DNA from 2 places in the Arthrobacter sp. ok909 genome. Region 2 is predicted to be linked to the other one. Evidence: predicted binding sites of a transcription regulator. Region 2 holds the regulator's gene; the other holds the start of a gene.
The links. Region 2 encodes LexA, which represses DNA repair genes until DNA is damaged. Its sites were predicted from a motif close to TCGAACANNTGTTCGA; they were not measured.

Region 1 (10,685 bases), on a different contig from region 2:
GCAGTCCGAGTTCGGTGAGGGCCGCGGCGATTCCGCCCGTGATTCCCCCGGCCGGATCGACAAGAGTGCCGTCGAGGTCGAAGATCACAGGCACTGTTGTATGCGTCACCGGCTTAGTTTCTCACGAGTGCACGGATGCCAGAAATTCGCATACTCCTTCAGGAATACGTCAGGGGAATACTTGGCCGTGCCGCGGACCGGGAGCGCTCAGCAGTGGTGCTCCCGGTCCGCACGCACGGCACGGGGTCCGTTCTCAGGCGAGGAGATCGGCGAGGAACGCCGCCGTGTGGCTTTCGCTCGACTTTGCGACCTGCTCCGGGGTGCCGGAGGCCACTACCCGGCCGCCGCCCGAGCCGCCGTCAGGGCCAAGGTCCACGATCCAGTCGGCGCTCTTGATGACGTCGAGGTTGTGCTCGATCGTGATCACGGTGTTGCCCTTTTCCACGAGGCCCTGCAGCACCATGAGGAGCTTGCGGATGTCCTCGAAGTGCAGGCCCGTGGTGGGCTCGTCCAGGACATAGACGCTGCGGCCGTTGGAGCGCTTCTGGAGCTCAGCCGCGAGCTTCACGCGCTGGGCCTCGCCGCCGGAGAGCGTGGTGGCGGGCTGGCCCAGCCGGACGTAGCCGAGGCCGACGTCGACGAGCGTGTTGAGGTGCCGCGCGATCGGGGAGAACGCTGCGAAGAACTCGGCGCCTTCCTCGATGGGCATGTTCAGCACGTCCGCGATCGTCTTGCCCTTGTAATGGACCTCGAGGGTTTCGCGGTTGTACCGGGCGCCGTGGCAGACCTCGCACGGGACGTAGACGTCCGGCAGGAAGTTCATCTCGATCTTCAGGGTGCCGTCGCCGGAGCAGGCCTCGCAGCGGCCGCCTTTGACGTTGAAGGAGAACCGGCCCGGCTGGTAGCCGCGGACCTTCGCCTCGGTGGTCTCGGCGAAAAGCTTCCGGATGTGGTCGAACACGCCGGTGTAGGTGGCCGGATTCGAGCGCGGGGTGCGTCCGATGGGGCTCTGGTCGACGTGCACCACCTTGTCCAGGTGTTCGAGGCCCTGGACGGCCTTGTGCCGGCCGGCCACTTGCTTGGCACCGTTGAGCTTGTTGGCGAGCACCTTGTAGAGGATCTCGTTGACGAGGGTGGACTTGCCGGAGCCGCTGACGCCGGTGACGGCGGTGAACAGGCCCAGCGGGAAGGCTGCGTCCACGTTGAGCAGGTTGTTTTCCTTGGCGCCAACGACCTTGAGCTCGCGCTTCTTGTCGTATTTGCGCCGCTTCTTCGGCACCTCGATGGACTTCCGGCCGGAGAGGTAGTCGCCGGTCAGGGACTCCGTGTTCTTCAGCAGGTCCTGGTAGGAACCGGAGTGGACCACCATGCCGCCGTGCTCGCCGGCACCGGGTCCGATGTCCACGACCCAGTCGGCTTCGTGGATGGTGTCCTCGTCATGCTCCACCACGATCAGGGTGTTGCCCAGGTCCCGGAGCCGGGTGAGGGTTTCGATCAGGCGGCGGTTGTCCCGCTGGTGCAGGCCGATGGAGGGCTCGTCGAGGACGTAGAGCACGCCCACGAGCCCTGAGCCGATCTGGGTGGCCAGCCGGATGCGCTGGGCTTCACCGCCGGACAGGGTTCCGGAGGGCCGCTCCAGGTTCAGGTATTCGAGTCCGACGTCGAGGAGGAAGGTCAGCCGGGCCTGGATTTCCTTGAGGACCTGGTGGGCGATCTGCGCTTCGCGGCCCGTGAGGACGAGGTTGTCGAGGAAGTGCGCGCAGTCGCGCATGGGCAGCGCGGCGACCTCGGCGATGGACTTGCCGTTGATCAGCACCGAAAGGGATGCGGGGTTCAGGCGTGCACCGTTACAGGCCGGGCACGGGACCTGGCGCATGTACTCCTCGTAGCGGTCGCGCGCCGAGTCGGAATCGGTCTCGCCATGCTTGCGGTGGACGTACTGCACGACGCCCTCAAAGCCGGTGCTGTACTTGCGTTCCCGGCCGAAGCGGTTGCGGTACTGCACCACGACCTTGTGGTCCTTGCCGTGCAGCACGGTCTGCCGGACGTCGGCGTCGAGCTTTTCCCACGCCGTCGTCATGGAGAAGCCGAGCTCCTTGGCGAGGCCGCCCAGCAGCCGGTTCCAGTACTCCGTGGTGGCGGTGCCCAGCGACCACGGCGCAATGGCGCCCTCCGAAAGCGATAGCTCCGGGTTGGGGATGATGAGATCCTCATCGACTTCCAGCTTGGTGCCGATGCCGCTGCAGGCGCTGCAGGCGCCGAACGGGTTGTTGAAGGAGAAGGAGCGCGGCTCGATCTCGTCGATCGCCAAGGGGTGTTCGTTGGGGCAGGCGAGGTGTTCGGAGAACGCCCTGATCCGCTCGGGGTCGTCGGCGTCGAGGTCGACGAATTCGGCCAGGACGCGGCCCTCCGCCAGGCCGAGCGCGGTTTCGACGGAGTCGGTGAGGCGCTGGCTGATGCCTTCCTTGACCACGAGGCGGTCCACGACCACTTCGATGGTGTGCTTGAACTGCTTTCCCAGCTTGGGCGGGTCGCTCAGCTGGACGAGCTCGCCGTCCACGCGTGCCCGCGAGTAGCCCTTGGCGGTCAGTTCCTTGAAGAGGTCGACGAATTCGCCCTTGCGGCCGCGGACCACGGGTGCCAGCACCTGGAAGCGCGTGCCGTCCGGGAGTTCGAGCAGCTGGTCAACGATCTGCTGGGGGGTCTGCTTGGCCACGGGTTCGCCGCAGATGGGGCAGTGCGGCCGGCCCACGCGGGCCCACAGCAGGCGCATGTAGTCGTAGATTTCGGTGATGGTGCCGACTGTGGAGCGCGGGTTCTTGCTCGTGGACTTCTGGTCGATCGACACGGCCGGCGAGAGGCCCTCGATGAAGTCGACGTCGGGCTTGTCCACTTGGCCCAGGAATTGCCGGGCATAGGCGGAGAGCGACTCGACGTAGCGGCGCTGGCCCTCGGCGAAGATGGTGTCGAACGCCAGGGAGGACTTGCCGGAACCGGACAGGCCGGTAAACACGATCATGGCATCGCGGGGCAGGTCCAGGTCCACGTTGCGCAGGTTGTGTTCGCGTGCGCCCTTGACGACGAGGCGCGTCATGTCCGGGCGTTTCAGCTCGGGACGGGGCGGGACGGCCTCCGGGGCTGCCAGCGGTTCGACGGCGGACTGGACTTCAACGGCTGGATCTTCAGCTACAGCTTTAGGCACGAATCTAATGCTAATCGAAAACTTCTTCGAAAAACTATTCTGCTCGCCCGGGGGGTCCGCCGGGATGTGCTAGCGGCGGTCGTAGGCGGCGGCCAGCAACTGCACGGCCTCGGCGAAGCTCGCGCCCTGCGCTTTGGCGGCCGCCGCGAACTCCGCCGCGGCGGTGGACAGCGAGCTCCAGGCGGCATCGCGGGCGCAGACCACCGTGCCGTTCCGGCCGCGCGTCACGACGACGCCGGCGGCCTCGAGTTCCTTGTAGGCACGGGCCACAGTGTGGGGTGCAACGCCCAGTTCGGTGGCGAGGCTCCGCACGGCCGGCAGCCGGGTACCCGGCGCGAGCGTGCCGTTATCGGCGCGTTCAATGACGTACAGCCGGAGCTGTTCGAAGAGGGGGACGGAGCTGGCCGGATTGGTCCGCCAGGCACCGGGGAAACGCTCCCCCGCGGTGTCCGCGGGGCTCACTGTTCCGGCTCCCCGACAGCCTGCACGTGTTCGCGACCGGCGAACTGTGCGTCGTACAAATCCTTGTAGAGCCCGCTCCCCGCCATCAGCTGCTGATGGGTGCCGTGTTCAACGATCCGTCCGTGGTCCATGACGAGAATTAGATCAGCGTCCCGGACCGTGGACAAACGGTGCGCGATCACGAAGCTCGTGTGACCTTGGCGAAGCCGCTCCATGGCATGCCGGATCTGCACCTCGGTACGGCTGTCAACGGAACTCGTCGCCTCATCCAGTACCAGGATGCTGCGGCCGGCGAGCTGCGCCCGTGCGATCGAGACGAGCTGGCGCTGGCCCCGGCTCAGGGAGTCGCCGTCGTTGCCGAGCATGGTGGCGTACCCGGCCGGCAGGGCCCTGACGAACTGGTCCACATGGCTGGCCCGGGCCGCCGCGACGATCTCGGCGTCGGTGGCCCCGGGCCGGCCGTACTCGATGTTCTCCCGGATGCTGCCAGTGAACAGCCACGCATCCTGCAGGACCGTGCCGAAGACGGACCGGAGCTCGTCCCGCGGGATGGTGGCGATGTCGGTCGAGTCCACCAGGATCCGCCCCGAGTCGAGTTCGTAGAAGCGCATCAGGAGGTTCACCACAGTGGTCTTGCCGGCGCCGGTGTGTCCCACGATTGCCACGGTCTGTCCCGGTTCCACCGTGAAGGACAGGTCCTTCACCACGGGAGTGCCGGGGCTGTAGCTGAAGCTGACGTGCTCGAACGTGACGCTGCCCGCGGCCGTGCCCGGCGTCAGCGGCGCGTTGGCTTCCCGCAGGTCGCGGGGTTTGCGCCGGCCGTTGAACTTGTGCCGGCCGTTGGTCTTGCGCGGGGTATGGATCTTGAGCGGGGTATGTACCGTGAGCGGGGTTCCGGCGCCGTTGGCCGCAGCGGCCGGCACGGCGCTGTCCGGCGGGATCTCGGGAGCATCAAGCAGCTCAAAAACACGCTCCGCGGAAGCGAGGCAGGACTGCAGGAGGGTCAGCATGCCGCCGATCTGGCCCATCGGCTGGCTGAAAAGGCGGGAGAACTGGATGAAGGCCTGGATGCCGCCGATCGTCATGGCCCCGGTGGTGACCTGGAGCGCCCCCACAACGGCCACGGCAATGTAGTTGAGATTGGCGACGAACACCATGAGCGGCTGCACTATGCCGGACAGATATTGGGCGCGGGCGCTGGACCGCGTGAGTTTGTCGTTGCAGTCCCGGAAGCTCGCCGCCGACGCCTCCTGCCGGCCGAAGGCTTTGACCACTTCATGGCCCGTGAAGAATTCTTCGAGTTGGGCGTGCAGCGCCCCGGTACTGCCCCATTGTTCCGTGAAGTGCGCCTGGGAATGCTTGGCCACGAACACGGTGATGACGGTCGACACCGGCACCGAGAGGACAGCGATCAGCGCCAGCAGCGGCGAGAGCCAGAGCATCATGGCGAGTGCGGCGGAGAGCATCAGGACGGACATGATCAGCTGGTTGAGGAGCTGGTTGAGGGCCTGGGAGATGTTGTCGACGTCGTTCGTGGCCCTGCTGAGCACCTCGCCGCGGCGCTGCTCCTCGAAATGGCTCGACGGCAGCACATGGAGTTTTTGCTCCACGGAGCCGCGGAGTCCGTAGCTGAGCCGCTGCACGGCCGTGGCGGTCAGGGCGCCCTGGATCCAGCTGAAGAGGGACGCCCCGACGTACAGGGCGGACACCGTCAGGAGCCGCCCGGCCAGCGCCTGTTCGTCGAGGGCACCGCCGAGGAAACCTGCGACCACGACGTCGGTGGCGTCACCCAGGACTTTGGGAGCGGCGACGTTGAGCGTCACGAACGCACAGGTGGCCGCGATGACACCGGCCATCCGCCATTTGAGCGGCCGCAACAGGCCCAGCAGCCGGGCTGCGGCCCGCCACTTGGAGCGCTCCTTGGCCCCGGACAGCGCGGCGGACTCCGTGCCTGATGCCCTGCCGCGGCTCACAGGGTTTCCTCCAGCACGAGCTGGGACGCGGCGATCTCCCGGTAGCTTGGCGAGGACTCCATGAGTTCGGCGTGCGTGCCCTGCGCGACGAGACGGCCGTCCTCGAGCACGAGGATCAGCCCGGCGTCCACGATCGTTGCCACCCGTTCGGCCACGATCAGCACGGTGGCCTGCTCCAGCAGAGGCTCAATCGCCGCGCGGAGCCGGACATCGGTCCCGTAGTCCAAGGCGGAGAAACTGTCATCGAACAGGTAGACCGGCGAATCTTTGAGCAGTGCCCGGGCGATGCACAGGCGCTGGCGTTCGCCGCCGGAGAAGTTGGTGCCGCCCTGGCTGACGGGCGCGTCGAGCCCGAGGGGCAGGGCGCGGACAAAGTCGGCTGCCTGGGCGGACTCGAGTGCCTGCCACAAGTCCGGGTCGGCGGCGGCCGGCGAACCGAGGCGAAGGTTTTCAGCGAGCGTGCCTGAGAAAAGGTAGGAGTGCTGCGGGACGATGGCGATGAGGCCGCGCAGGGCCTCCAGCGGCATGGCCCTCACATTGCGTCCCCCGATGCTGATCTCGCCGCCGGTCGCGTCGAGGAAGCGGGGAATCAGGTTCAGGAGGGTCGTCTTGCCGCTGCCGGTCGCGCCGATGATCGCCGTCGTGGTCCCGGGGGCGGCGGTGAATGTGATGCCGTCCAGCACGGGCTCCTCGGCGCCGGGATAGGCGAAGGACACGTTGCGGAACTCGACGGCGTGTACGGGGCGGGCAGTATGACGGGCATGCGACGAGCTCACCGGGCGTGCGGCATGTCCGGGCCGTGCCGCGTCTTCGGGCTGTGCCGCGTCTTCGGGCCGGGCAGGGCCGGCATGCGCCCCGGCGGGGGCAGCCGGGTCCGCGATGGACGGTTTCGTGTCCAGCACCTCGCGGATCCGTTCCGCGCACGCCGCGGCCCGCGGGGCGGTCATGAACACGTACATCGCCATCATGATGGCGATCAGGATTTGCAGGATGTAGGCGATGAACGCGGTGAGGGCACCGAGCCGCATTTCGCCGGCGTCGATCCGGTGGCCGCCGAACCACACCACGCACACGGAGGACAGATTGACCACCAGCATGATCATGGGCATCATCCCGGCCACCAGCAGGGCCGAGCGCAGGTTGTTCCGGGTGAGGTCCTTGTTGGCTTCGTCGAAGCGGCGGATTTCGTGGTCCTGCCGGACGAAGCCGCGGATGACGTTGGCACCGATGATCTGCTCGCGCAGCACGCGGCCAATCCTGTCGAGGAGCCCCTGACCCTCGCGGTACAGCGGAATCAGGCGGCGCACGATCACCGTCATGATCACCGTGAGGATCGGGATCACGGCGACCACGATCCAGGACAGCACCACGTCCTGGTGCACGGCCAGCGCGATGCCGCCGATGAAGATGGCAGGGGCCGCGATCAGCATGGTGAAGACCAGGACTGCGAGGTTCTGGATCTGGGCGACGTCGTTCGTGGCCCGGGTAACGAGGCTGGGCGCACCGAAGACCCCGACCTCCTGGGAGGAAAAGGACTGCACCTTCGCGAAGAGTTCCTCGCGCAGCTGCCCGCCAAGCTCCATGGCGACGACGGCGCCCAGGTAACCGGCCGCGATAGCCGTGGCCACCTGCACGGCGGCGATTCCGGCCATCCAGCCGCCCAGATGGACGATTTCCCCCGTGTCCCCGCCGATGATGCCGTCGTCGATAATCGCGGCGTTCAGCGTGGGCAGGAGCAGGTTGGCGGTGGTTTGCACGAGCTGGAGCACAACGATGGCCAGCACGCTCCCCTTATGCGCGGACAGTAGCCGCACCATCAGGCTTACTAGCACCGAACCTCCATCACATGCCCAGGGCTCGGAATAGGAATCCGCCTAACGGCCGCCCCCACGCCGCCCCACGCCGCCACGTCATTCTAAGCCCCATTCCGGAGTGCCTCGTGTCAACCGGCAGACAAGCCTCTCATCCGCGTTTTTGCGCCACCGCAAAGGTGCGCCGGAACGGGAAGACGGTCCCGTGCCGGCCCGCCGGATACGCCTCGTCCAGTCGCGCCGAGTACTCGGCCTCAAACTCCCTGGCCTCGTCTGCCGGGAGGGCGGCCAGGACCGGCCTGAGCCCCGTTCCGCGGACCCACTCCAGGACAGGGTGGGCGCCCGGGAGCAGTTGCAGGTAGGTGGTTTCCCACGCATCGGCGGCGCAACCGGCGTCGAGCATGATGTCGAGGTATTCCGCCGCCTCCCCCACCACGTCGTCGTGGCGCAGGACCCCGGCGAGCCGCCCGGCCCACGCCGGAGACTCGGCCAGTTCCCGCATCAGGGTGTGGGAGGGGGCATTGAAGTTTCCCGGCACCTGTAGCGCGAACCAGGCCCCCGGTTTGAGGGCATCAAGCCACGCGGGCAACAACTCACGGTGTCCGGGCACCCACTGCAGGGCGGCGTTGGTGACCACCACGTCGGTCTCGCCGGAGGGCAGCCAGTGCCCGATGTCGGCCAGTTCATAGGAGAGGTTGGCGGCCGCGGCCGCATGGTCCCTCGACTTGGCCAGCATCTCCGGCGAGGAATCCAGGCCCACCACCTGGGCCCCCGGCCACCGGTCCGCGAGAGTCGCGGTCAGGTTGCCCGGACCGCAGCCGAGGTCGACGACGTGCCGCGGGGCTTCGGCGTGGATCCGCCCCGTGAGGTCAAAGTATGGTCTGTCCCTGTAATCACCGAACTGCACATACTTTTCGGGATCCCATTTCACGGCTACCTCCAGTCCCGGGCGCTGTTGTCCTACCCGAAGCGTAGCCCCGGCAATGTTGGCCAGCCAAGGAGCCACGCATCCGGCGGGCGGGGCGCACCAACCCGCCGGTGCCGCCGGCAGCATGCGGGCACTAAGCTGGACAGCAATGAAACTCGTTGATCAGCTCCCCGCCCCGGCCGCCCGAGTTCCCGGCAGGACGGCCCTGGACCCGGACGAGCTCTACACCCGGTTTGTCGAGTGGACCGAGACCCGCGGCCTCGCCCTCTACACCGCTCAGGACGAGGCCATCATGGAGCTGGCCGCCGGGTCCAACGTCATCCTGGCCACGCCCACCGGGTCCGGCAAGTCCCTCGTGGCCATCGCCGCGCACTTCCAGGCCATGGCCCGTGGCCAGCGCAGCTACTACACCGCCCCGATCAAGGCCCTCGTCTCCGAGAAGTTCTTCGCCCTCTGCGAGATCTTCGGGGCCGAGAACGTCGGCATGATCACCGGTGACTCCGGCGTCAACCAGGACGCTCCCATCATCTGCTGCACCGCCGAAATCCTGGCCAACATTGCCCTGCGCGAGGGTTCGGCGGCCGAACTCGGCGCCGTCATCATGGACGAGTTCCACTTCTACTCCGACCCGCAGCGCGGCTGGGCGTGGCAAGTGCCGCTGCTGGAGCTGCCCCAGGCGCAGTTCCTGCTGATGTCGGCGACGCTCGGCGATGTCAGCCGCTTCGAGGAAGGGATCAGCGCACTGACCGGCCGCCCGACGACGACCGTCAGTTCCGCCGAACGCCCGATTCCGCTGCACTACTACTACGAACAGACTCCGGTCCACGAGACCCTCGAAGAGCTGCTCGCCACCAAGCAGGTCCCGGTCTACGTGGTGCACTTCAGCCAGGTCGAGGCGATCGACCGGGCACAGAATCTGATGAGCATCAACGTCTGCACCCGCGAGGAGAAGGACAAGATCGCCGAGCTCATCGCCGGGTTCCGCTTCGCCGCGGGCTTCGGCAAGACCCTCAACCGGCTGGTCCGGCACGGGATCGGCGTCCACCACGCTGGCATGCTGCCCAAATACCGCCGGCTTGTGGAGCAGCTCGCGCAGGCCGGCCTGCTGAAGGTCATCTGCGGCACCGACACCCTCGGGGTGGGCATCAACGTGCCGATCCGCACCGTGCTGCTCACGGCGCTGAGCAAGTACGACGGCGTGCGCACCCGGCTGCTGAACTCCCGCGAGTTCCACCAGATCGCCGGGCGGGCCGGACGCGCCGGCTATGACACCGCCGGCACCGTGGTGGTCCAGGCCCCGGAGCACGTGACCGAAAACGTTAAGGCGATGGCCAAGGCCACGGCCAAGTTCGGTGACGACCAGAAGAAGCTGCGCCAGGTGGTCAAGAAGAAGCCCCCCGAAGGCTTTGTGTCCTGGGGCGAACCGACCTACAAGCGGCTCGTGGAGTCGGTGCCGGACCCGCTGACGTCCAGTTTCACCGTGACGCACGCGATGCTGATGAACCTCATGGAACGTCCCGGCGACCCGTTCCAGGCCGCCCGGCGCCTGCTCACCGAGAACCACGAGACCCGGTCCTCGCAGCTGCGGCTCATGAAGAAGGCCCTGGGCATCTACCGCGAACTGCTCGCGGCCGGCGTCGTGGAGCGCATCCCGCTTCAGGAGCAGGGGCCGGACGGCCGCGCGGTCCGGCTCACGGTCCACCTGCAGGCCAACTTCGCCCTCAACCAGCCGCTGTCCCCCTTCGCCCTCGCAGCGCTGGAGCTCCTGGACCCGGAGTCGCCGTCGTACGCGCTGGACGTCGTGTCCGTGATCGAGGCGACCCTGGAGAAGCCGCGCCAGATCCTGTCGGCCCAGCAGAAGAAGGCGCGCGGCGAAGCCATTGCGGCGATGAAGGCCGACGGCATCGAGTATGACCAGCGCATGGCGATGCTCGAGGAAGTCACGTACCCGCAGCCGCTTGCCGAGATCCTCGGCGAGGCGTTTGAGGTCTACCGCAAGGCCGCCCCGTGGGTGGGCGACTTTGAACTTGCCCCCAAGTCCGTGGTCCGGGACATGTACGAGCGCGCCATGAACTTCGGCGAATTCGTACAGTTCTACGGCCTGGCCCGCTCGGAGGGGATCGTGCTGCGCTACCTCGCCGACGGTTTCAAGGCACTCCGGCAGACCGTCCCGCAGGACGCCCTCCGGGAGGACCTGGAGGATCTCATCGCCTGGCTGGGCGAACTGGTCCGGCAGGTTGATTCCAGCCTGCTCGACGAGTGGGAAGAGCTGACCTCCGGCGCCGCGCCCACCCCACATGACGCTCCAC
Region 2 (10,685 bases):
TGGACCCCGTGTCGGCCGGCAGGCTCGGCGATGCCCGGCGCATCATCCGCGCCCTGGAAGTCTTCGAACTGACCGGACGCCCGTTCAGCTCCTTCATGCCCGCCCGCGAGTACTTCCAGCCTGCCGTCCAGATCGGGCTCGAGGTGGATAGGGAACTGCTCCGGGAGCGCCTGGCCCTGCGGGTCCACGCCATGGTGGACCGTGGGCTGCTGGAGGAAGTGCGGCGGCTCGACGCCGCGGGGCTCCGCAACGGCAGGACCGCGCCACGGGCCCTCGGCTATGCCCAGTTCCTTCGGGTTCTCGATGGCACTTCCAGCCTCGAGCAGGCCGCGGATGAAACGATCATCGCCACCCGGCAGTTCGCACGCCGGCAACTGACCTGGTTCCGGGCCGATCCCCGGGTCAACTGGCTGGACTGGCAGGATCCCGCCTTGGTGGCCAAGGCCGCGGCCCTGTGCCGGACGGCGCCCGTTCCGCCGCTGGCGTAGCGTTCCCGTCACGGTGCCGGAGCTCTCCGTACGGAACGGTAACCTTGGAGCATGGACGCATCCCACGCCGTAGCCGCCGCCCCTGCCGCCGGCGATACCGCATCCCTCAGCGGTCTGAAGTTTTCCAAGGGCCACGGAACAGGCAACGACTTTGTCCTGATCGCCGACCCCAACGGCGCACTGTCGCTCAGCCCCGAGCAGGTCGCGGCGCTCTGCGACCGGCACCGCGGCATCGGCGGCGACGGCCTGATCCGTGCGGTGCCCTCGCGGCTCGTGCCCGAGGGGCAGGAATTGCTGACCGTGCACCCCGACGCCGAGTGGTTCATGGACTACCGAAATGGCGACGGCTCGCTGTCTGAGATGTGCGGCAACGGCGTCCGCGTCTTTGTGCACTTCCTCATCGCCGAAGGCCTCGTGAACCTGCCGGCCGGCGAATCCCTCGTCATCGGCACCCGGGGCGGCGTGAAGACGATCGTCCGCACCGCTGCCGGCTATGCCGTCGACATGGGGCCCTGGGAGTTCATTTTCCCGGGCGAGGCGACCGCGCGGGCCATGGATTCGCTCGTCAGCGCCGAGGGGCTGGAGGTGGCCAGACCCGCACTGTCGGTCAGCATGGGCAACCCGCACACAGTGGTGGCCCTGGCCGAAATGGCCGAACTTGAGGCCACGCAGCTGTTCACCGCGCCCAAGGTGGACCCGACGCCGCCGCACGGCACCAATGTTGAATTCGTAGTGCCCTCCGAACCACTCGTCCACGAGGGCACGGGCACCATCACCATGCGGGTCCACGAGCGGGGGGTGGGGGAAACCCAGTCATGCGGCACCGGTGCCTGCGCCGCCGCCGTCGCCATCCGCCACTGGGCCGGGCAGGGCGCACCGGACGCGTGGAACGTTCACGTTCCCGGGGGAGTGGTCGGTGTGAAATTCTTCGTCGGTCCGGAGGGACACGAACACGTCGAGCTCAGCGGCCCGGCCGTGATCGTGGCTACCGGGACGCTTTCCTGACCCGAAGGATCCGGAACGACTTCGACGTGCTCTCACGGGTCACGGTGAAGCTGGAATCGAGCTCCGCCGCGAGCCAACGCTGCAGCGAATCCGAGCCGAGATTCTTCTGGACCACCAGCCAGGCCGATCCGCCCGGCGTCAGCCGCGGAATCCACAGGCGCAGGAGCGTGTGAAGTTCGTCCTTGCCGATCCGGATAGGCGGGTTGGACCAGATGGTGTCAAAACGCAGTTCGGGGTCCACAGCCTCCGGCGTGCTGGCGGTGACGTTGGTGAGTCCCAGCAGTGCGGCGTTTTCGTTGGTCAGGGTCACGCAGCGCTCGTTCACGTCCACCGCGTAGACGCGGGAGTGCGGTGCCCGCAGGGCCATGGTCAGGGCAATCGGGCCCCAGCCGCAGCCGATATCAAGCAGGTTTCCCTGCGGAGCCGGAGCCGGGACATCTGCCAGCAGCACGGCCGTTCCCTTGTCGATCCCGTCCGGGCTGAAGATCCCTGAGGACGTCTGCAGCCGGCGCGTCTCACCGGCAAGGTCCACGGTGAGCGGCTTGCGGGTGAAAGGCCCGGCGGGCTGGGCGCTGAAATAGTGTGCAGACTCCATAATGGGCCAGATTAGTTGGCGGTCCACCCGAATGGGAAACCGGACGGGACGCGGAACGGCGTCCGGGCCCGGGTACGCAACCCGGGTACGCAACGGAACGGCCCGGTCCCAGCAAGGAACGGCGGCCGAGCCCTGGAACGGGGCGTGAACGATCCCGGCGGCCCTCCCCGAACGGCGGACCCCGGCCCCGAACGGCCCACCCCGAGGGAGCCAGCTGCGCGAACCGGGCGAGCTTCAGCGTCTGCTAGGCTTAAAAGCATGATCTTGATCTCCAAGTAGCCGGCACGGGTCTCATCCCGTCCCCGCAGCGACGCAGGTAAACGCCTTCCGCTCAGTGCCCCCATCGCCCTGTCGAGTTATCTCGCCAGCAGGTGCACGAAACACTTGGAATCCAACCGCTTTTCTCGGCAACGCCTTGGCGGCGGCCCTTCTTTCCTTGACACCGTGCATGGCCCGATTCGGGGCCGGCCCGGCGGACGGCAATTACCTCACTGCGTTCCCGCAGCCAGGCGCCTCGGGCGCCTCTCCCACCAAGCCGCTCTCTTCACCTAGCTGTTTTCTTCAACTTGCTGTTCTCTCTACCCAGCCAGCGCTCCGTCCGGAGCCAGCCCTGCCCCCGGCACCGTTGCCGCGGGCATTCCAGGAGGCCTGCATGACCCCTCGCCGTCAGCCCAGCGCGAATACCGCCCCACAGAGCACCAATCGGCACTATTCTGAAATAGCCGAACCCCTAAAGGAGACCATGACCAGCCAGCCCAACACCGGACCCGATTCAGCCGCCCAGGACATGAGCCCTGCGGAGATCCAGGCTGTTATCGACCGGATCCTCTCCAAGGACACCCCTGCCCCGAATGCGGGCCGCGGCACCGGAGTCAACGACGCGGCCGGCACGAGCGCCGGCGGCCAGAAGGCGGTGTTCGGCACGGCACAGGCCATCTCGCGCCTGGACGACGTGTACACGAACTTCGACGGCGACCAGCAGGACCTCGAGGAACGCCACGCCCTGCGCCGCAAGGCGGGCCTGTCCACCGAACTCGAGGACGTCACCGAGGTCGAATACCGGCAGCTGCGCCTCGAACGCGTGGTCTTGGCCGGACTCTGGAGCGAAGGTACCCTCGCCGACGCCGAGAACTCCCTGCGTGAACTTGCCGCCCTCGCTGAGACAGCCGGCTCGGAGGTCCTGGACGGGCTCGTCCAGCGCCGGGCCAAGCCCGACCCCGGAACGTTCCTCGGCTCCGGCAAGGCGCAGGAACTCAAAGCCATCGTGATGTCCACGGGCGCCGACACCGTAGTGGTCGACGCCGAACTCGCCCCGTCCCAGCGGCGCGGCCTGGAGGACATCGTCAAGGTCAAAGTCATCGACCGCACCGCGCTCATCCTGGACATCTTCGCGCAGCATGCCAAGAGCCGGGAAGGCAAGGCACAGGTGGAACTGGCCCAGCTCGAATACCTGCTCCCGCGCCTGCGCGGCTGGGGAGAGTCGATGTCCCGCCAGGCCGGTGGCCAGGTGGGCGGCGCCGGCGCCGGCATGGGTTCCCGTGGTCCCGGTGAAACCAAGATCGAACTGGACCGCCGCCGGATCCGCACCCGCATGGCCAAGCTGCGGCGCGAAATCGCCGCGATGAAGCCCGCCCGGGAAACGAAGCGCGCCAACCGTCGTCGTAATGCCGTGCCGTCAGTAGCGATCGCCGGCTACACCAACGCCGGGAAGTCCTCGCTCCTGAACCGCCTGACCGACGCCGGGGTGCTGGTGGAGAACGCCCTGTTCGCCACCCTGGACCCCACCGTGCGCAAGGCAGAAACCGCCGACGGCCTCGGCTACACGCTGGCGGACACCGTGGGATTCGTCCGCTCGCTGCCCACCCAGCTCGTGGAAGCATTCCGCTCCACCCTGGAAGAGGTGGCCGACTCGGACCTCATCCTGCACGTCGTCGACGTCTCGCACCCCGACCCCGAGGGCCAGATCGCCGCAGTCCGGGCAGTCTTCAGCGAAGTCGACGCCCGCAAGGTTCCGGAAATCATCGTCCTGAACAAGGCCGACGCCGCCGACCCGTTTGTGGTCGAACGGCTCAAGCAGCGCGAACCGCGCCACGTGGTGGTCTCGGCACGCACAGGTGAAGGCATCCCGGAATTGCTCAAAGCCATCAGTGACGGCATTCCGCGCCCCGGCGTGAAGCTTGAGCTGTTGATCCCGTACAACCGTGGAGATCTGCTCAACAAGCTCCATGAGACCGACGCCGAGATCCTCAGCCTAGAGCACGAGGAAACCGGCACCCGGGCCGTGGTGATGGTGCGCGAAGGACTCGCCGCTGAACTGGATCCCTTCATCAGCAATGACTGAGGCTGCGGTGACCAAGGCCAAGGCCGGATCCTCGGACGCCGGGGCCGCTGACGCGGAACCGGCCGACGGAGGGACGGGCGAGGACGCCGCGGACGGCAACACGGCGTCCGGCAACACGGCCGGCGGGACTGGCGAGGAGTTCGTGATTGAGCTGCTCGACCGTGCCGTGTCCGGCATGGGTGGCCAGAGCCGCGACGGCCAGCACGAAATGGCCCGGCAGGTGGCGCGCGCGATCGACAGCGGCGACCACCTGCTGGTCCAGGCCGGCACCGGCACCGGCAAGTCACTGGCGTACCTGATTCCGCTGATCGCCCACTCGCTGACCAGCAACAAGCCCACCCTGGTCTCCACTGCGACCCTGGCACTGCAGACCCAGATTGTCGGCCGCGACCTGCCCCGGCTGCTCAAGACCATCACCCCGGCCCTGGAGCGGCCCGTCAAGGTTGCCTTGGTGAAGGGCCGGTCCAACTATGTGTGCCGGCACAAGATCGAGGGCGGCTTCCCGTCCGAGGAACCGTCCGAGGGGCAACTGTTCTCCCTCGGCGAGGACACGTCCGTGCCGCACTTTGCCGCCGCGCTGGGCGGGCCTTCCTCCCAGCTCGGCAAGGAAGTGGTGCGCCTGCGCGAATGGGCGGAGGAGACGGCCACGGGGGACCGGGACGAACTCATGCCCGGTGTCACGGACCGGGCCTGGCGGCAGGTCTCCGTCACGTCCATGGAGTGCCTCGGCGCGCAGAAGTGCCCGCTCGCGGCCGAATGCTTCAGTGAACTGGCCCGGCAGAACGCCGCCGATGCCGACGTCGTGGTCACCAACCACGCCATGCTCGCCGTCAGCGCCTTCGAAGGCCTGGCGGTCCTGCCCGAGTACGACGTCGTGGTGGTGGACGAGGCCCACGAACTGCAGGACCGCGTCACAGGCGCAGTCTCCGGCCAGCTCTCCGTGGCGATGGTCCACGCCGCCGCGTCCGGGGCCCGTAAGCACACAGGCATCACCGTGGACGCCCTGAACAATGCCGCCTCCCACCTGGAGCTCGCCATCGAAGGCGTCCCCAGCGGGTTGATGCCCAACGGCCTGAACACCGAGCAACTCGACTGCATCGACCAGTTGCGCGACGCCTGCCGCGCCGCGCTGTCCGATTCCAAGGGGGACAGTTCCACGACGGCCGACGGCGGTCGCCAGCTCGCCCGGTCCCGCCTCATGGTCATCCTGGAACTTTGCGAACGCCTCCTGGCCGCGCGGGAAAACCGCGAAGTCGTGTGGTTCTCCCGCAATAGCAGCTTCGACCCGGCGCAGGGCTACTCCCAGCCGGACGAGACCGCGCCGGCCTTGATCAATGTGGCCCCGTTGAGCGTCGCGGGGCGGCTGCGTGAAGGACTGTTCGCGGACCACACCGTCATCCTGACATCGGCCACGCTCGCCATCGGGGCGGCGTTCGAGCCGGCCGCCGGAGGCCTCGGCCTGGTCGGCAGCGGCGCCCCGAGCTGGACCGGCGTCGACGTCGGGTCCCCCTTCGACTATCCGAAGCAGGGCATCCTCTATGTCGCCCAGCACCTGCCCAAGCCCGGGCGCGGCACGTCCCCGGAGGCTCTGGACGAACTCGAGAAACTGATCCGTGCCTCCGGCGGCGGCGCCCTGTGCCTGTTTTCCTCCCGGCGAGCGGCGGAGGAGGCCGCCGAGGCGATGCGGCCACGGCTGGGCCTCAGCATCCTGTGCCAGGGGGAGTCGAGCATGACAGCGCTCGTGCGGCAGTTTGCCGACGAGCCGGACACATGTTTGTTCGGCACGATGTCCCTGTGGCAGGGCGTCGACGTTCCCGGAGTGTCCTGCCGCCTGGTGGTCATTGACAGGATTCCGTTCCCGCGGCCGGACGACCCGCTCATGACAGCACGTTCCCGTGCGGTGGCGCAGGCCGGCGGCAACGGCTTCATGTCCGTCTCGGCCACGCACGCCGCAATCCGCCTGGCGCAGGGCGCCGGCCGGCTGATCCGCTCGACCTCGGACAAGGGTGTGGTGGCGGTGCTGGATTCGCGGCTGTCCACGGAGCGCTACGGCGGGTTCCTCCGCGCCGCGCTTCCGCCGTTCTGGCCCACCACGGATCCTTCGATCGCCGTGGCCGCCTTGAAGCGGCTGGCGAAGGACTCCGCAAAGAACTAAAAGCGGGGGCCGGAGCCGCGGCTCCGGCCCCCGGAAGCCGTCCCTTGGAAGCCGTCCCCGGGAGGCCTGCCACGGGGTGGCTACAGGGAGCGGAGCACCGAGACGACCTTGCCCATGATCACGGCGTGGTCGCCGAGGATGGGCTCGTACTGGGTGTTTTGCGGTAGCAGCCAGGTGTGGCCGTCGCGCTGGCGGAACGTCTTGACCGTTGCTTCATCGTCGAGCAGCGCAGCCACGATGTCGCCGTTCACGGCATCACCCTGGCGGCGGACAACCACCCAGTCGCCGTCGCAGATGGCGGCATCGATCATCGAGTCGCCGGCCACCTTGAGCATGAAGAGTTCGCCGTGGCCCACCAGTTGGCGCGGCAGGGGCATGACGTCCTCCACCACCTGGTCGGCGAGGATCGGTCCGCCGGCCGCGATGCGTCCGACAAACGGCACCATTGCCGTGTCGGTGGCGCTGGCGAGTTCCGTCACGGAGAGGCCACCGACGGCGCGGAGGCCGCTGGATTTCTCGACGCCCGAAATGGCCCTCGTCCCCTCGTCCAGGGTCAGCGGCATGAGCACTTCCATGGCCCTTGGACGCTTTGGGTCCCGACGCAGGTAGCCGAGCTTTTCAAGTTGGGACAGCTGATGGGTCACGCTCGACAGGCTGGCGAGTCCGACGGTGTCGCCGATTTCGCGCATGGACGGCGGGTAGCCGTTGTCACTGACGGAGCGCTGGATCGTTTCCAGGATTTTCTTCTGCCGGACGGTCAGGCTCTTGGGGGCCCGTGCAGGCTGGGCGCTCCGTGAGCTGGCCCGGCCGCCGGTGGCTTGTGCTGCCATGTTCGCCAACGCCTTTCCGTTCCACCCGGCCGCCGTGGCTGCTGTCACCGGGAACTTCCGGCCTGAAATGTCAGACCCTCCTGATCAACTACCGATGAACGAGTTCACAAGCTGTTGTTCTTTCCCTCAAAAGTAGGCCAGCGGCATCGCTTTTTCAAACATTTGTTCTAGCGAGTCTCGACATCGTTCGTTACTAAGTGCTAAAACAGAACTAGCAAAGTTCGAATATGTGTTCGATTCCGGCTTTTACGCCCCGAGCGCATTATTCGGTTCTATGTTCGAATGTTCGGCCGGTTGGCGGCGAGTACGTGGAGTACGCCGGGCGGCACCGTATGGTCCAGGAGGGCTCAGTTCATGTCAGCAGCAAGCGCGTTTCACAGCACCTTTGATCACAGCATCACGGGCCGCGAGGTCGCCCGGCGGCCGAAGCAGGCGCCGCTGCGGCTCACCCGGCGCGGACGGTTCGTCTTCTTCGGGATCCCGCTGATCCTGCTGGCAGCGCTCATCTTGTCGTTCAGCGGATTCCTTACCGCTCCGGCCAAGGCGGCGGATTCCGCGGACCAGCTCAATGTGACGCCCACTGTTTCCGTGACTGTCCAGCCGGGGGAGTCACTCTGGGCCATTGCGGGGACCGTGGCGCCGGAACGCGATCCCCGTGACGTCGTGGCCGATATCGTGCAGTTGAACAACCTTGACGCCGCGCGTGTAATGCCGGGCCAGCAGCTGTTCGTTCCGTCCAAGTAGGTACCGCCGGCGACCGTCCCGGGCGTCACAGTTTCAGCGCCCGTCCCGCTTCCACTTAAACTGGTCACGTGACTGACCAGCTTGAGCGCCTCAACCGACTGCCCCTCCGAACCAATCTGCGCGGCCTGCGACCGTATGGCGCACCCCAGCTGGACGTCCCCATTCTGCTCAACGTCAACGAGAACACCCATGGTGTCCCGGCCGACGTCCGCGCCGCTATCACCGAGGCTGTCAGCGCCGCCGCCGCGGGGCTGAACCGGTATCCGGACCGGGAGTTCACCGAATTGCGGGAAGCCCTGGCCGAGTACCTTGGCCACGGCCTGGGCGCGGAGAACATCTGGGCCGCGAACGGCTCCAACGAAGTACTTCAGCAAATCCTCCAGGCGTTTGGCGGTCCCGGCCGGACGGCCCTTGGTTTCCCTCCCACATACTCGATGTACCCGCTGCTGGCCGCCGGCACGGACACGGAGTACATTGTTGGCGCCCGCGCGGCGGACTACGGGCTCAGCGCGGAATCGGCTGCCCGCCAGGTCCGGGAGCTGCAGCCCAACATTGTCTTCCTGTGCTCCCCGAATAACCCCACCGGTACCGGACTGGGTCTTGATGTCGTCGAGGCCGTCTATGCCGCCGGAGAGGCCAGCCAGACCATCGTGATCGTAGACGAGGCGTACCACGAGTTTGCCCACGACGGCACGCCCAGCGCACTGACCCTGCTGCCCGGCCGTGAGCGGCTCATCGTCTCGCGCACCATGAGCAAGGCCTTCGCCCTCGCCGGGGCGCGGCTCGGGTACATGGCCGCCGCTCCGGAGGTCACCGACGCCCTGCGGCTGGTCCGTCTGCCGTACCACCTCTCCGCTATAACCCAAGCGACGGCCCTGGCCGCGCTGCACCACCGTGTGGCCCTCATGGCCGACGTCGAGGACATCAAGCGCCAGCGCGACCGGATCGTGTCCGAGCTGGCCCGCCTGGGCCTAAAACCGGCGGCTTCCGATTCCAACTACGTGTTCTTCGGCGGCCTGGAGAACCCGCACGACGTCTGGCAGGGCCTGCTGGACGCCGGCGTCCTCATCCGCGACGTCGGCATCCCGGGGCACCTTCGCGTGACCGCGGGCACTGAGACGGAAACCACAGCCTTCCTCGAAGCCCTTGAACGCATCCTGACCAGCCACGCAACGCCGCAGGCCTAGACTTGACGGGGAGCCAGTGCGCCCCGCCAGACTGCCCAGCACCCTGCCTTCTTCCAAAGGACACATCTACATGAGCAACACCGGAGCCACCGCCGCCGAGGGCCGGACCGCACGCATGGAACGGACCACCAGTGAGTCCTCTGTCCTGGTTGAGATCAACCTGGACGGCACCGGGGTCTCGGATATCAGCACGTCGGTCCCGTTCTACGACCACATGCTGACGGCCCTGAGCAAGCACTCGCTGATTGACATGACCGTCAAGGCCACCGGCGACACCCACATCGATGTCCACCACACCGTCGAGGACGTGGCCATCACCTTCGGCGAGGTTCTGCGGACCGCATTGGGCAACAAGGCCGGAATCCGCCGCTTCGGCGAGGCGACCGTGCCCCTGGATGAGGCCCTCGCGCAGGCCGTCGTCGACGTCTCGGGCCGGCCCTACCTTGTCCACGCCGGCGAGCCGGCAGGCCAGGAATACCACCTGATCGGCGGCCACTTCACCGGCTCGCTGACCCGCCACGTGTTCGAGGCGATCACGCTCCACGCCGGGATCTGCCTCCACATGAACGTCACGGCCGGACGCGACCCCCACCACATCGTCGAGGCCCAGTTCAAGGCCTTCGCCCGGGCCCTGCGCGCAGCCGTCGAACCGGACCCCCGGGTCGAGGGCATCCCGTCCACCAAGGGCGCCCTGTGACCGGCCCGGTCCTGCGCGACGGGGCCATCATCGACCCCGCCGCCGCAACCAAGCCGGTGTCTCCGGAGGGAAAGCCGACCGTCACGGTGCTGGACTACGGTTCCGGCAACGTCCGCTCTGCCGTCCGTGCTCTGGAGCGGGCCGGGGCCGAGGTCATCCTCAGTTCCAAGCCCGAGGACGTCCTCAACGCCGACGGCCTCGTCGTCCCCGGCGTCGGCGCCTTCGAAACCGTCATGCGCGAACTCAAGTCCGTGGACGCCATCCGCATGATCGGGCGCCGCGTCGCCGGCGGCCGCCCCGTGCTTGCCATCTGCGTCGGACTCCAGGTGCTGTTCGAGGCAGGCGTCGAACACGGCACGGAAGCCGAAGGCATGGGGGAGTGGCCCGGCAAGGTCGAGTTGCTGCCCGCCGACGTCGTGCCCCACATGGGCTGGAACACCGTCTCCGTCCCGGAGGGATCCAAGTTGTTCGCCGGCGTCGAGGGTGAGCGCTTCTACTTCGTGCACTCCTACGGGGTCCAGCACTGGGACTTCGACGTCATCCAGCCCCGGATGGCGGCGCCCCTGGTGACCTGGTCCGAACACGGTGCGCCGTTCATTGCGGCCGTGGAGAACGGCCCGCTGTGCGCCACGCAGTTCCACCC

Region 1: uvrA (excinuclease ABC subunit UvrA) is a predicted target of LexA. The motif match lies at 3,217-3,232, and genes of this name have one in related genera.

The regions. Positions count from the first base shown of each region.
Region 1 is NZ_FNJS01000001.1:12,480-23,164, forward strand. Features, by position in the region: gene BLR03_RS00070 (HAD hydrolase-like protein) at 1-109, opposite strand, end outside; gene uvrA (excinuclease ABC subunit UvrA) at 254-3,094, opposite strand; gene BLR03_RS00080 (GntR family transcriptional regulator) at 3,272-3,664, opposite strand; gene BLR03_RS00085 (ABC transporter ATP-binding protein) at 3,661-5,520, opposite strand; gene BLR03_RS00090 (ABC transporter ATP-binding protein) at 5,634-7,454, opposite strand; gene BLR03_RS00095 (trans-aconitate 2-methyltransferase) at 7,600-8,379, opposite strand; gene BLR03_RS00100 (DEAD/DEAH box helicase) at 8,525-10,685, shown strand, end outside.
Region 2 is NZ_FNJS01000003.1:183,335-194,019, forward strand. Features, by position in the region: gene miaA (tRNA (adenosine(37)-N6)-dimethylallyltransferase MiaA) at 1-488, shown strand, start outside; gene dapF (diaminopimelate epimerase) at 540-1,493, shown strand; gene BLR03_RS04280 (class I SAM-dependent methyltransferase) at 1,474-2,088, opposite strand; gene hflX (GTPase HflX) at 2,831-4,429, shown strand; gene BLR03_RS04290 (ATP-dependent DNA helicase) at 4,422-6,584, shown strand; gene lexA (transcriptional repressor LexA) at 6,665-7,414, opposite strand; gene BLR03_RS04300 (LysM peptidoglycan-binding domain-containing protein) at 7,769-8,158, shown strand; gene BLR03_RS04305 (histidinol-phosphate transaminase) at 8,227-9,345, shown strand; gene hisB (imidazoleglycerol-phosphate dehydratase HisB) at 9,416-10,042, shown strand; gene hisH (imidazole glycerol phosphate synthase subunit HisH) at 10,039-10,685, shown strand, end outside.